2 regions of the Rahnella sp. CJA17(1/100) genome follow, and region 1 is predicted to be linked to the other one. Evidence: predicted binding sites of a transcription regulator. Region 1 holds the regulator's gene; the other holds the start of a gene.
The links. The regulator sigma-54, encoded in region 1, starts transcription at its own class of promoters, with help from an activator protein. The targets are predictions, from matches to a motif close to GTTGGCACANNTTTCGCTNT.
Positions count from the first base shown of each region.

Region 2: AACU55_RS04315 (branched-chain amino acid ABC transporter substrate-binding protein) is a predicted target of sigma-54. The motif match lies at 1,763-1,782, and genes of this name have one in related genera.

Region 1 covers NZ_CAWOJA010000083.1:77,709-85,249, forward strand. The annotation lists gene lptC (LPS export ABC transporter periplasmic protein LptC) at 1-157, shown strand, start outside; gene lptA (lipopolysaccharide ABC transporter substrate-binding protein LptA) at 135-692, shown strand; gene lptB (LPS export ABC transporter ATP-binding protein) at 699-1,424, shown strand; gene rpoN (RNA polymerase factor sigma-54) at 1,526-2,959, shown strand; gene hpf (ribosome hibernation promoting factor) at 2,983-3,270, shown strand; gene ptsN (PTS IIA-like nitrogen regulatory protein PtsN) at 3,369-3,851, shown strand; gene rapZ (RNase adapter RapZ) at 3,919-4,773, shown strand; gene npr (PTS phosphocarrier protein NPr) at 4,770-5,042, shown strand; gene AACU55_RS23820 (BglG family transcription antiterminator) at 5,068-6,987, opposite strand; gene dagF (2-dehydro-3-deoxy-phosphogluconate aldolase) at 7,204-7,541, opposite strand, start outside.
Region 2 covers NZ_CAWOJA010000006.1:109,375-116,915, reverse strand. The annotation lists gene AACU55_RS04325 (methyl-accepting chemotaxis protein) at 1-1,195, shown strand, start outside; gene AACU55_RS04320 (YgdI/YgdR family lipoprotein) at 1,322-1,537, opposite strand; gene AACU55_RS04315 (branched-chain amino acid ABC transporter substrate-binding protein) at 1,953-3,077, shown strand; gene AACU55_RS04310 (ABC transporter permease subunit) at 3,267-4,181, shown strand; gene livM (high-affinity branched-chain amino acid ABC transporter permease LivM) at 4,195-5,481, shown strand; gene AACU55_RS04300 (ABC transporter ATP-binding protein) at 5,478-6,371, shown strand; gene AACU55_RS04295 (ABC transporter ATP-binding protein) at 6,368-7,084, shown strand; gene opgB (phosphatidylglycerol--membrane-oligosaccharide glycerophosphotransferase) at 7,504-7,541, shown strand, end outside.

The DNA of each region.
Region 1 (7,541 bases):
CCTGACGACACAGGACGTTGCCTCAGACGATGAAGTGACGTTGTATGGTACAGGTTTTACATCTAACGGCATGAAAATGCGTGGTAATCTGCGTGACAAAACAGCAGAGCTGATCGAAAAGGTAACGACCTCTTATGAAATTCAAAGCAAAAAATAAAATCCGTGATCTCCTGATCGTCAGCTCATTGTTAGCCGTCAGCGTTCCGGCATTTGCCTTAAAAGACGATACAACGAAACCGATCACCATTGATTCAGCAAACCAGGCGCTCGACGTCAATACCAATACCGCGACCTTTACCGGCAATGTGGTCGTCAATCAGGGTACGATCCAGGTTAAAGCCGACAAAGTGGTCGTCATCCGCCCGCAGGGGGTTTCCGGTAAAGAAGTGGTAGAAGGTTACGGCAACCCGGTGACGTTCTACCAGATGCAGGATAACGGTAAGCCGATTAAAGGCCATGCCCAGAAAGTCCGCTATGAAGTGGAAAATGACCTCGTCACGCTGACCGGCAACGCTTACCTTGAGCAACTGGACAGCAATGTGAAAGGCGACCGTATTACCTATCTGGTACAGAAACAGCAAATGGAAGCCTTTAGTGATAAAGGTAACCGTGTGACGACCGTTCTGGTACCTTCGCAGCTGCAACAAAAAACGCCTGCAGCGGGCGGCCAGCCGACCAAAAAGAGTAACTGATATTTTATGGCTAAATTAATCGCAGAGAATCTGGCAAAGGCATACAAAGGCCGTAAGGTCGTTGAAGATGTCAGTCTGATGGTCAACTCGGGTGAAATCGTCGGGTTATTAGGGCCAAACGGTGCGGGTAAAACCACCACCTTTTACATGGTCGTGGGCATCGTCCAGCGCGATGCGGGCCGCATTATCGTTGATGATGAAGACATCAGCCTGCTGCCGCTGCATACCCGCGCCCGTCGCGGTATTGGCTATCTTCCGCAGGAAGCCTCCATTTTCCGTCGTCTGAGCGTATTTGATAACCTGATGGCGGTGCTGCAGATCCGTGACGATCTGACCAAAGAACAGCGTAATGACCGCGCTAATGAATTAATGGAAGAGTTCCATATTTCTCATTTGCGCGATAACCTCGGTCAGTCACTGTCTGGTGGTGAACGTCGTCGTGTTGAAATTGCCCGTGCACTGGCAGCGAACCCTAAATTCATCCTGCTGGATGAACCGTTCGCCGGGGTTGACCCGATTTCCGTTATCGACATCAAAAAAATCATTGAGCATTTACGTGACAGCGGCCTCGGCGTACTGATCACTGACCATAACGTTCGCGAAACACTCGACGTTTGTGAACGCGCGTATATCGTCAGTCAGGGGAAATTGATCGCCCACGGCACGCCAGCCGACATTCTTGCTGATGAACAAGTTAAACGTGTTTATCTTGGTGAAGAATTCCGTCTGTGATCTGTGCCGCCGGAACCGTGCCTGTTTCAACCTACACTGAAACGGGCCGTCTCTGACAGAAGTGTTGCCGTTTTCACTCATCAACGGAATTAAGCCAAGATATGAAGCAAGGTTTGCAACTCAGACTCAGCCAACAACTGGCAATGACTCCTCAGTTACAACAGGCCATCCGCTTGTTGCAACTATCCACGCTTGAGCTCCAGCAGGAGATCCAACTCGCGCTGGAGAGCAACCCTCTGTTGGAACAAACCGACCTTCATGAAGAAATCGACTCGGTAGAAACCACCGACAGCGAAGGGTTAGACACCCGCGAGGCACTCGAGCAGAAAGACATGCCGGAAGAGTTGCCGCTGGACGCCACCTGGGATGAGATTTACACCGCAGGCACGCCATCAGGCACCGGCAATGATTACAGCGACGATGAGCTACCGATTTACCAGGGCGAAACCACGCAGACACTTCAGGATTACCTGATGTGGCAGGTCGAGCTGACACCGTTCTCTGATACCGATGCCGCGATTGCCACGTCAATCGTCGATGCAGTGGATGACACCGGTTACCTGACCGTCTCCCTTGACGACATTCTCGAAAGCGTCGGTGATGAAAATGTCACCATGGACGAAGTCGAAGCCGTACTTAAGCGCGTTCAGCGTTTTGATCCGGTGGGTGTCGCCGCCCGGGACCTGCGCGACTGCCTGCTGATCCAGCTTTCTCAATATGCGACTGACACGCCTTTCATCACTGAAGCCCGTCTTATCATCAGCGAACATCTCGATTTGCTGGCGAACCATGATTTCCGCGCACTTATGCGATCAACCCGGTTAAAAGAAGATACACTAAAAGGAGCGATGCTCCTGATCCAGTCTCTTGATCCGCGTCCGGGCCAGTCTATCAACACCGGCGAATCCGAATACGTGATCCCGGATGTGCTGGTGCGTAAAGTGTCAGGTGTCTGGGCGGTAGAACTCAATTCCGACAGCATTCCGCGTCTGAAGATTAACCAGCAGTACGCCGCGATGGGGAATTCCGCACGCAGCGACAGCGACGGGCAATTTATCCGCAGCAATCTGCAGGAAGCCAAGTGGTTAATCAAAAGCCTGGAAAGCCGTAACGACACGCTGTTGAAAGTGACGCGCTGCATCGTTGAGCAGCAGCAGGCGTTCTTTGAACTGGGTGAAGAATTTATGAAACCTATGGTGCTGGCAGATATTGCCAGTGCCGTGGAAATGCACGAATCGACGATTTCACGTGTGACGACGCAAAAGTTCCTGCACAGCCCGCGTGGCATTTTCGAACTGAAGTATTTCTTCTCCAGCCATGTCAGTACAGACAGCGGTGGCGAGGCATCGTCAACCGCGATCCGGGCGCTGGTGAAGAAATTAATCGCAGCGGAGAATCCTGTAAAACCGCTCAGTGACAGTAAGTTAGCGACCCTGCTTTCCGATCAGGGAATTATGGTTGCGCGTCGGACTGTCGCCAAATACCGAGAGTCTTTGTCCATCCCGCCCTCAAACCAACGTAAACAGTTAGTTTGACCTCAACAGAGAAGGAAGACATTATGCAGCTCAACATTACCGGACATCACATTGAGATCACGGATCCCCTGAGAGAGTTCATCACGTCGAAGCTGGCTAAGCTTGAGCAGTATTTCGACAGGATTAATCAGGTGTATGTGGTGTTGAGCGTGGAAAAGGTGCAGAAAGTAGCGGAAGCCACTTTGCATGTGAACGGAGGCGAATTACATGCCACCTCGGAACATCAGGATATGTACGCAGCGATTGACGGACTGGTTGATAAACTGGCCCGACAGTTGAATAAACATAAAGACAAACTGAAACAGCACTGACATTCATGTAGCCAACCCTGTGCTACAAACCTTCGGGCATCGGCTTGTGACCTTCGGGAAACGAGCCGATATAGCTTTAAGGGTGAAACAGCGCAAAAGTGAAAGATGACATGATTAACGATACTGCAATGCAATTAACGTCGGTGCTTAATGCCGAATGCACCAAAAGCGGCGTTCATTGCGCCAGCAAAAAACGCGCACTGGAAATCATCAGTGAGTTGGCCGCCAAACAATTAAATTTGTCGCCGCAGGTGATTTTTGACGCCATTTTGACCCGTGAACGTATGGGGAGCACCGGGATCGGTGCCGGGATCGCCATCCCGCACGGTAAGCTGGAAGAAGACACTTTACGTGCCGTCGGCGTATTCATTCAGCTTGAACAACCGATTGCTTTTGACGCCATCGATAATCAGCCGGTAGATTTGCTTTTTGCCTTGCTGGTACCGGCAGATCAATGTAAAACCCATTTACATACATTATCTTTAGTCGCTAAGAAATTAGCTGATAAAACAGTGTGTCGCCGTCTGCGTGGCGCGCAAAGTGACGAAGAACTGTTCCAGATAATGACTGAAAACGAATAAATTGCTGATTCCCGGTACAGTGCCGGGAAAATGAATTCTGCACACTGAATGCCAGGGGAGTGACACCATGGTGCTGATGATTGTCAGCGGCCGTTCCGGTTCCGGGAAGTCGGTTGCCCTACGGGCACTAGAAGACATGGGTTTTTACTGCGTGGATAACCTGCCGGTGGTGTTATTGCCGCAGCTTGCCCAGACCCTTGTTGAACGTAATACATCAGCGGCCGTCAGCATTGACGTCCGTAACATGCCGGAAACACCGGAAGTTTATGAGTATGCGATGTCACAACTGCCGGAGAGCTTCTCACCGCAGCTGTTATTCCTTGATGCCGACCGCAATACTCTGATCCGCCGCTACAGCGACACCCGTCGTCTGCACCCGCTTTCCAGCAAAAATCTGTCCCTCGAAAGTGCCATTGATGAAGAAGCCGATCTGCTCGAACCACTGCGTTCGTCTGCGGATTTGATCATCGACACCTCCGAAATGTCCGTGCATGAACTGGCAGAAATGCTGCGTACCCGTCTGCTGGGTAAACGCGAGCGCGAACTGACGATGGTGTTCGAATCCTTCGGTTTCAAACACGGCATTCCGATTGATGCGGATTACGTTTTCGATGTGCGTTTTCTGCCAAACCCGCACTGGGATCCGAAACTGCGTCCGATGACAGGCCTTGATAAGCCGGTCGCGGCGTTCCTTGACCGTCATACTGAAGTGCACAACTTTATTTACCAGACCCGCAGCTACCTCGAACAATGGCTGCCGATGCTGGAAACGAACAACCGCAGCTATCTGACCGTCGCCATTGGCTGTACCGGCGGTAAACACCGTTCGGTCTATATCGCAGAGCAACTGGCCGACTATTTCCGTTCCCGCGGGAAAAATGTGCAATCCCGCCATCGCACGCTGGAAAAACGCAAATCATGACGGTGAAACAAACGGTAGAAATCAAAAACCGGTTGGGTATGCATGCCCGCCCGGCAATGAAGTTGTTTGAACTGGTGCAGAGCTTTGAATCAGAAGTGATGCTGCGCAACGACACGGGCATTGAAGCAGAAGCCAGCAGTGTCATCGCGCTGCTGATGCTCGATTCCCCGAAAGGTCAGAAAATCGAAATCGAAGCCACCGGCCCCGATGAAGAACAGGCATTGACGGCAGTGGTAAATCTGATTAATTCAGGTTTTGATGAAGACTGATAATTAACGCACTCTTTGAGCCGTATTAAATGCGGCTTAAACAGTCGATTGCAATGGCCTTGAAACTCTCAAAGTTTTCGCTGCTCAGCAAACGGCTCATTGAGCGTTCCCGCACAAACGTCACGAACAAATCGTAAATCGCCATCGCCTCTTCATAATCTGCCTTGCTGATTGCCAGCAGGAAAATCACGTGTGCGGTCTCCCCTTCTCCCCACGCAATGCCCTGCGGAGAGAGCAACGTTATCACCACGGTTTTCTTCGCCAGGAGCCCCAGCGAGTGCGGCAGCGCAATCCCTTCGCCCAGCATGGTCGAGACAATTTCCTCGCGCTCAACCACCGACGGATAAAACGCCTGATCGACATAGCCTTCGGCTTCCAGCTGAGAGCACACATGGCGGAATAACTCCGCCTGCGTCATCGGTTCATCGATGATCATGAAGTGTTTTTCGTCGAAGAATTTTTCCAGCATATAAGGCCGGGTGCGATCCACCAGTACCAGCTTGCCAAGCTGCTCCATCTGGTATTCGGTTGGGAATGGCGACAGCACCACCACCGGTTTATTCTTCTCGCTGATGCGGGCGTTGGAGATGATGAAATCTTCGTCGATGTGTTCCAGTTGTTCGTAATCACGCAACGTCACAACCTGTTTCATCACCAGCTGCGGATATTTGCGGCTAATCTGTGCCTGAATCATACGGATGGTCGAATTGCCGGTGTCGCATACCAGCATCACCTGCGGATGTCGCTGATAACCGATGTTGTAATGCCGCTCCAGCCCGACGCCGATATGCAGCACAAGAAACCCAATCTCGTTTTCACTCAACGTATACGGCGTGTATTTCCCCCAACTTGAGACCGCCGCCAGCGTAACGTCATAGGCCATCGGATAATGCTGTTTGATGTTTTTCAGCAGCGGGTTGGGGATATTAATCTGGTATTTCACCCGCGTAATCATGGTTTTGATATGCGTCAGCAGATCAGCGCGCAGCTGTTTATCACCTTGTAAATCATAGCTATAGTGCGAATTGATATACGACAGGATGTAATCGACCAGCGATTCGTCATCGTCAGCATTAATGTCCGTTGGCAGGATTTGCTGCACGCGACGCGCGGCGATATTCACCCGCAGATAAGCTTCTTCAGAGGCCGGAATTTCCTTGCCCACCAGACTTTTCAGCTCCGCAGCCAGCCGCACAGAAACGTTTTTGACCGCCGGGTCACCGTCTTCAGCATCAAAATCAGTCAGCGGATAACCGCCGGCAATGCGTTTAATGGCCACCGCGCAATAGAGAATCAGATATTGTTCACCTTCGTCGGTCAGTTGAATAGAAGACTGCGTCAGAAGCTGATGCATAAAGCGCGTCAGCGGCACCAGCGCTTCCGACTCCAGGCTTTCCGCCTTCAGCAGCGGATTGGCCTGTTCTTCGGCATCGAGCTGGAACAACAAGTCGGTCAGGCAGGCGCGGATTGCCAGCTCCGCACCAAACAGCTTCATGCCGTAGCGCGGCTTGGTTTCAATATTCAGATGATAGCGGGCCAGATGCTCCCTTACCTCAGCCATATCATTTTGCAGGGTTCCCCGGCTGACAAACCATTCATCAGCCAGATCTTCCAGCTTTAATGAAAAAGCTGAGGTCAAAAAGCGGATCAGCAGCGTCTTCACCCGCTCTGCGGCCGTACGCGGCGTCGGATTCGGTTTACGTTGTGTCGACTGCTGTAACGACGAGAACAGGCTCTGATCATCAACGCGCAGCTGATACCCGCTGCCACGGTTGTGTACGAAGGTCGCGCCATAGTCCGCGATGATTTCATTAAGCGCAGTGATATCCGCACGGACCGTCCGCGTCGACACCGACAGGCGTTTTGCCAGTTCATCCTGAGGCAGCGTTTCGGTTTGCAGCGCATCAAACAGTTGCGCCAGACGTTGATTGGGAAATCTCACCATTGTTCTTCCATATTATTCCGGCTACGGCGCGATCACCCTTTACGACGAACTGCCGACCGCCACAGAGTCATCGATAAACGCAGTTTGCCGTTTTCGGCAAATACCTTGAATCAGGTGATGTTATCGCTTCGTTGATTGATTGCGTAAATATATTTGCCATCCGGTAACAACATCAGTGTGCCCGGACGGCTTACCGCGCAGGAAAGGTCAGAACCTTCAGCCCACCAGCTTTTTGACGCTGGCCAGCAGGGTTTTCACATCGTCAGGACGGGTGTTACCGGTGGCGCTGTCGATAATCGAGCTGTAGATATGCGGGATGATTTTAGTGACGCCCGCCGCCAGCGCGATTTCCATAATCGGCTCAAAGTTTTCTAAATCGATACCACCGGTCGGTTCCAGCCAGAAATCCTGTTCCGCACAGGCACGGGCCACGACAGCGAATTCATCACGGGTTTTCAGGCCACCCATCGGGAAATATTTAACCGAGCTGCCGCCCATATCTTTCAGCAGCGCAATGGCGGTTTCCACCGGCACGATGGCGTCCGCAGAAGCAG
Region 2 (7,541 bases), on a different contig from region 1:
ATCCCAGTTAAATCCGGCTGATGTCAGCATACTTGAAGAAATTGAACGCTCGGTCTCGGCCAAAAAGGCGAGTGCCGGAAACTACCTCCAATCCTATATTGCTGAGCAGGAAGCGACTCAGTTGCTTGCGAAAGCAGGCGGCAAGCTGACTACCCTGAGTGACAATATATTTGAATCGGAGCTGAGCGCGGCGCATGACGATATCAGAAATGCAGTTATATGGATGACTTCACTCCTGGTAGCAGCAGTCTTATTAAGTATTGGCATTGCACTGATTATTTCCCGCCAAATTGTGAAGCCTCTGGCTGACACGCTTGACGTCGCCAGACAGATAGCGCGCGGTGATTTAAGAGCCCATCTCAATACCACGCGTCGTGATGAGCTGGGAGAACTGATGCAAGCTGTAGATGAGATGAACACCGATCTCCGCCGTATCATCGGGGATATTCGTACCGGTGTGACGCAGGTGAGCCATGCCTCCGCAGAAATTGCGGCAGGTAATAATGATTTATCCGCACGCACTGAGGAACAGGCTGCTGCGCTTGAAGAAACGGCAGCCAGCATGGAGCAGTTAACTGCGACGGTTAAACAGAACGTGGACAATATTCATCATACCAGCCGCCTGGCGGGCAGTACTTCAGAAACGGCGAATAAAGGCGGGCAACTCGTCTCTCATGTGGTGAAAACTATGAATGAAATTACTGCAAGCTCAGCAAAAATTGCTGAGATTACGACGGTAATTAATAGCATCGCTTTTCAGACCAATATTCTGGCTCTCAATGCGGCTGTTGAAGCGGCGCGTGCTGGCGAACAGGGGCGGGGATTTGCTGTTGTGGCAAGCGAAGTGAGAAGCCTTGCGCAGAGAAGCGCTCAGGCTGCAAAAGAAATAGAAGGTTTAATTGGTGAATCGGTAGAGCGAATTAATGCAGGGTCAGATCTGGTAGAACAGGCGGGGACTACCATGCATGACATTGTGACCAAAGTGGCTAATGTTACCGAAATACTGAATGAAATTACTCAGGCATCGGATGAACAGAACAGGGGAATATCTCAGGTAGGGCAGGCAATAGTGGAAATGGACAGCGTGACTCAACAAAATGCGGCCCTGGTGGAAGAGTCTTCTGCTGCCGCCAATGCGCTGCGAGATCAGGCACAAAATCTTGCTGCGTCTGTTTCACGTTTTATTACTGAGTAATCTGATTCTCAAAACAGTCGTGATATTGCGTGCCGTTTGTGCACCACATAGCATGACTGTTTTGTTAAGCCGACCATGTGTGTCATCGGCCAGGTTTTGAGATAAATGCAATTCCCATCCGTAACCCTACTTCTTCACAATGCCCGCAATATCATTGGTGTTCATCAGATGATAATCGCCATTCATGTCGGTGTAGCTGGTCATGCCGGTATTGCGGTCACGATCCGGTTCGCCGTGGGCGAAAAACTGGTCACCGGATTTGGTGTTAATCACATAATCGCTGGCGCAGCCAGTTAACGACAGAGCCAGAACCACAGCCGTCAGGCAGGATAATTTCTTCATTGTTCAGTAGTTTCCCGTTGCAATCATCTGCCCATATTACAAAACAACCCGCCGCAAGAAGCAAAGAATAAAAATGTCACCAGGCGTAAGGGTGCGTGCAAAACCGTGCTTGTGCACCAGCGCGGTGCGATGTGATCCCGTCGTTGTTTCTGTCAGTTGCCCGTAACGCTCTCCCGTCGCTATCTATACTCACATAACCCGTCACATTCTCAGAGGTTGAGTAACAATGGCAGATATTTTGCTTATGTTTTTTTACCTTTGATGTTTTCACCCCCGGAGATAAGCGGGAAACCCTCAGTCTTAAGGCTTAAGCGTTAAATTTCAGATTTTCTGATTACGACTTCGTGTTGGTGTTTTTGCTACATGCGTTTTCCATAACCCGTTTTGCATAAACTCTGTCCTAAGGATCATGATGATGTCGATGAAATTTATTAAAAGTCCTCTTTCTTTGTTGCTGGCAGGCTGTCTGGTCACTGCGTTTACCGCGCGTGCGGATATCGTGATTGGCGTTGCTGGCCCGTTCACTGGCCCGAATGCCACCTATGGCGATCAGTACTGGCATGGTGCCACACAGGCCGCTGAAGACATTAATGCCGCTGGCGGAATCAACGGCGAGAAAATCAAACTGGTGCAGGGCGATGATGCCTGCGAACCGAAACAGGCCGTTGCGGTCGCTAACCGTCTTGTTGATCAGGATAAAGTGCAGGCGGTGGTCGGGCATTTTTGTTCATCTTCTACCATGCCCGCATCTGAGGTTTACAACGATGCCGGCATTATCGCCATCACGCCGGGATCCACTAACCCGCAAATCACCGAACGCGGCATGAGTGATATGTTCCGCATGTGCGGACGTGATGACCAGCAGGGGCAGGTTGCCAGTGATTACATCATCGACAAGCTGAAAGCCAAAAAAGTGGTCATTATCCACGACAAAGACACTTACGGGCAGGGGCTGGCGGATGCCACCAAAGCGGCGCTTAACAAGCGTGGCGTGAAAGAAGTGATGTATGAAGGGTTATCGCGCGGCGAAAAAGACTTCAACGCGCTGGTCACCAAAATCAGTGCGCAGAAACCGGACGTGGTGTTCTTCGGCGGTTGCCATCCTGAAGCCGGTCCGCTGGTACGCCAGATGCGTGAGCAGGGCGTGCAGGCCACGTTCTTCTCCGGCGACTGTATCGTCAACGAAGAAATGGTCACCGCCGCAGGCGGCCCGCAATATACCAACGGGATTCTGATGACCTTCGGCAAAGACCCGCGTCTGATCCCGGAAGGCAAAGTCGTTATCGATAAATTCCGCGCCAGCAAGTTCGAGCCGGAAGGCTACACCCTTTACTCCTATGCCTCCGTGCAGGCTATTGCCGCGGCATTCAAAGCCACCGGCGGCAGTGATTCCGCCAAAGCCAGCGCCTGGCTTAAAGCCAACAGCGTCGATACTGTCATGGGCAAAAAAGCCTGGGACAGTAAAGGCGACCTGAAAGTCTCTGATTACGTGGTTTATAAATGGGACGACAAAGGCAAATATCAGGAAGTTAAGGAATAAAGCACTCTTATTTGCCATTTTGAACCCGGGCAGTGCTCACTCTTTATGAAAGAACTGGCTCACGTACTTAATGTACGCTCCGGCTCTTGTGCGCTGGCCGGGTCCAAACTGGCTGCAACGATAACGCTTTATTAGCTTTAATGAATGCGCCCTTAGCCAGGCGCGGTCACAAAAAGAGACTGCGTATTTATGGATTCATTCTTCCTGCAACAACTGTTTAATGGCATTACGCTCGGTGCTGTCTACGGTCTCATTGCCATCGGCTACACCATGGTTTACGGCATTATCGGCATGATCAACTTTGCGCACGGCGAAGTGTATATGATTTCGGCTTACCTCTGTGCCATCGCGCTGGCGCTGCTTTCCTTCTTCGGGCTTCACTCTTTTCCGCTACTGATCCTGGGCACGCTGGTGTTCACCATCGTGGTCACCGGCGTGTACGGCTGGGCGATTGAACGCATTGCCTATAAGCCGCTGCGTAATTCGACCCGTCTTGCACCGCTGATTTCTGCTATCGGCATGTCACTCATCTTACAAAATTATGCGCAAATCAGTCAGGGGCCGCGACAGCAGGGCATTCCGACCATGCTGGATGGCGCATTCCGTTTTCATATCGGCGAAAGTTTTGTCCAGATGACCTACACCAAAATTTTCATTCTGGTGGCGTCGCTGGCTGGCATGCTGGTTTTATCGTGGATTATCAGTAATACCAAACTTGGTCGTATGTGTCGTGCGGTGCAGCAGGACAGAAAAATGGCCTCCATTTTGGGTATTAATACTGACCGCATTATCTCGCTGGTCTTCATGATTGGCGCAGCGATGGCCGGACTGGCCGGGGTTCTGGTGACCATGAACTACGGCACGTTTGATTTCTACGCCGGTTTCATCATCGGCATCAAAGCTTTTACTGCGGCGGTGCTCGGCGGCATTGGTTCATTACCCGGCGCGATGCTGGGCGGGCTGATCCTGGGGATTGCCGAAGCGCAGTTCTCAGGCATGGTGAATTCCGATTACAAAGATGTGTTCTCCTTTGGATTGCTGGTGGTGATCCTCATTTTCCGCCCTCAGGGCCTGCTGGGCCGTCCGGTCGTGACGAAAGTGTGAGGGAAATAAAATGATGTCACAAACTGCTGTGAACAGCGGATTTTCATTTAAACGCTGTCTGCTGGATGCCATTTTTGCCGGGCTGGTGGCGCTGATTATTTTCGGGCCGGTGGTCGGCGTGGTGCTCGATGGTTACAGCTTTAACTTTCATAGCCAGAGGCTGGTCTGGATCATTGCTGCGGTGATGACGGGCCGCTTCCTGCTCAGTGCATTTTTAGAAACCACGGCCGGGCAGAAAATGCGTGCGCGTTTCGAATCCGACAGCGCGGGCGTCTATGTCCGGTCGCCGGATTATAAAAGTCATCTGCGCTGGGTTATTCCGCTGCTGATTGTGCTGGCCATTTTCTTCCCGTTCGTCGCCACCAAATACATTCTGACGGTCGCCATTCTGGGACTGATTTATGTGTTGCTCGGCCTCGGGCTGAATATCGTGGTCGGACTGGCCGGTTTGCTCGATCTGGGGTATGTGGCGTTTTACGCCATCGGGGCTTACGGGCTGGCGCTGGGGTATCAGTATCTCGGCCTCGGTTTCTGGTCGATGCTGCCGCTGGCGGCGGTGATGGCCGCGCTGGCGGGTGCGTTGCTGGGTTTCCCGGTGCTGCGTATGCACGGCGACTATCTGGCGATCGTGACGTTAGGTTTCGGTGAAATCATCCGGCTGGTGCTGACCAACTGGTTGTCGTTTACCGGCGGCCCGAACGGTGTTTCCGCGCCTCCGCCCACCTTTTTCGGGCTGGAATTTGGCCGGCGGGCGAAAGAGGGCGGCGTGCCGTTCCACGAGTTTTTCCATCTGACCTATAACCCGAATATGAAATTTATCTTCATCTATGCCGTGCTGGTTCTGGTGGTGTTGCTGGTGCTGTTTATCAAACACCGGCTGACCCGCATGCCGATTGGCCGCGCGTGGGAAGCGCTGCGTGAGGATGAGATTGCCTGCCGCGCGATGGGGCTGAATCATGTGCTGGTCAAGCTGTCTGCCTTTACCCTCGGGGCTTCCACGGCCGGAATTGCTGGCGTGTTTTTCGCCACGTATCAGGGCTTCGTTAATCCGACGTCTTTCACCTTTTTCGAATCTGCACTGATTCTCGCTATTGTGGTTTTGGGCGGTATGGGCTCAACCATCGGCGTGGTGCTGGCGGCATTTGTGCTGACCGTCGCGCCGGAACTGTTGCGCAGCTTTGCCGAATATCGCGTATTGCTGTTCGGCGTTTTAATGGTGGTGATGATGATCTGGCGGCCACGCGGGTTGATCCGCATCAGCCGCAGCGGGTTTGCCGTGCGTAAAGGAGTCGCGCCATGAGCGAAGCGTTAGCGGATAACAACATCCTGAGTGTCGAGCATTTGCGCATGCATTTCGGCGGCATTAAGGCGCTGAACGATGTGAATCTTGCGGTGAAACGCGGATCGATTACCGCGCTGATCGGCCCGAACGGCGCAGGAAAAACCACGGTATTTAATTGCCTGACAGGTTTTTATAAAGCGTCCGGCGGCAATATTTTGCTCAATACGCGCCGCCGGACGACCAATGTAATCCAGGTGCTCGGGCAGAAATTTCAGCCTGATGACTGGATAAAACCGGCGCAACTGGGCAAACGCATTTTCTACAAAATGTTCGGCGGTACACACCTGGTTAACCGCGCCGGGCTGGCGCGTACCTTTCAGAATATCCGGCTGTTTCGTGAAATGTCGGTGGTTGAAAATCTGCTGGTCGCTCAGCACATGCAAACCAACCGCAACCTGATTGCCGGTGTGCTCAATACGCCGGGTTATCGCCGTGCGGAAAATCAGGCGCTGGACCGCGCATTTTACTGGCTGGAAGTGGTGGAACTGGTGGATTGTGCCAACCGGCTGGCAGGGGAAATGTCTTACGGTCAGCAGCGCCGGCTGGAAATCGCCCGTGCGATGTGTACCGCGCCGGAAATGATTTGCCTGGACGAACCGGCAGCCGGTCTGAATCCGGTTGAAACACGTACGCTGAGCAAAATTATCCGCTTCCTGCGCGATCATCACGACATCACCGTGCTGCTGATCGAACATGATATGGGCATGGTGATGGACATTTCCGACCACATTATCGTGCTCGACCACGGCGACGTGATTGCCGAAGGAATACCGCAGGCTATTCAGAACGATGAGAAAGTCATTGCCGCGTATCTGGGTGCTGATGAAGACGACGAGGTCAGCTTATGAGCGACGCGATGCTGGAATTTCGTGATGTGAATGTGTATTACGGGGCGATTCAGGCATTACAGCAGGTCTCTTTGCAGGTGCATGAGGGGGAAACGGTGGCGTTGATTGGTGCCAACGGTGCCGGGAAATCAACGCTGCTGATGTCGATATTCGGCCAGCCACGTATACAGAGCGGGCAGATCCTGTTTCGCGGGGAAGATATCAGCCGCAAATCGACACACTTTGTGGCTTCGGCTGGCATAGCGCAATCGCCGGAAGGGCGACGTGTTTTTCCGGATATGACCGTGGAAGAAAACCTGCTGATGGGCACCATTCCCGTCGGGAATAAACACGCGGCAGAAGATCTGCACACCATGTTTGAGTTATTCCCGCGCCTGAAGGAACGCCGTAAACAACGGGCGATGACCATGTCCGGTGGTGAACAGCAAATGCTGGCCATTGCTCGTGCGCTGATGAGTCGCCCGAAGCTGTTACTGCTCGATGAACCGAGTCTTGGGCTGGCGCCTATTATCGTTAAACAGATTTTCCAGACCTTACGCGAACTGGCAAAAAACGGCATGACTATCTTTCTGGTGGAGCAAAATGCGCATCATGCGCTCAGGCTTTCTGACCGGGGTTATGTGATGGTCAACGGACAAATTCGTCTTAGCGGTTCAGGCGAGGAACTTTTACATAATCAGGAGGTGCGGAAAGCTTATCTCGGAGGAATCTGATTTTTCATCTTCAATGCCCGCGATACCCCGTATTGCGGGCGTTCCCGCCAACTTTTTTCCGCATTTTCAACCTGCCTCCACATTTCGCCCACAGTATTCCGCTATCATGCAATTCTTACAGAAAGGTGACCGGAAAGTTAATTTTCTGAGGTATCATGCGGAATTAGCTGTCATGAATTTGTAAAACGTCAGTTTTTTTGGGCACATCAGTGGCCTGAAGCCGTGTTAAGGCGTTGACCCACCAGGATCAACAGGCTATATAGCGCTATCCGTTTTTGGCATGAATTTTCCTGTCTCAGGGATGAAGTAAGTGAATGACAAACGGGTCATTCGCTCGATGAGTTGAACCGTCGGCGCTGCTCGCAAAACAGCAGAAATGGGTCGTAGAGTTTATTGTTTAAATCAGACAGGGTGCTGAAATGGCTTCTGAGATAATTTCCTTCGTATTATTTCTTTC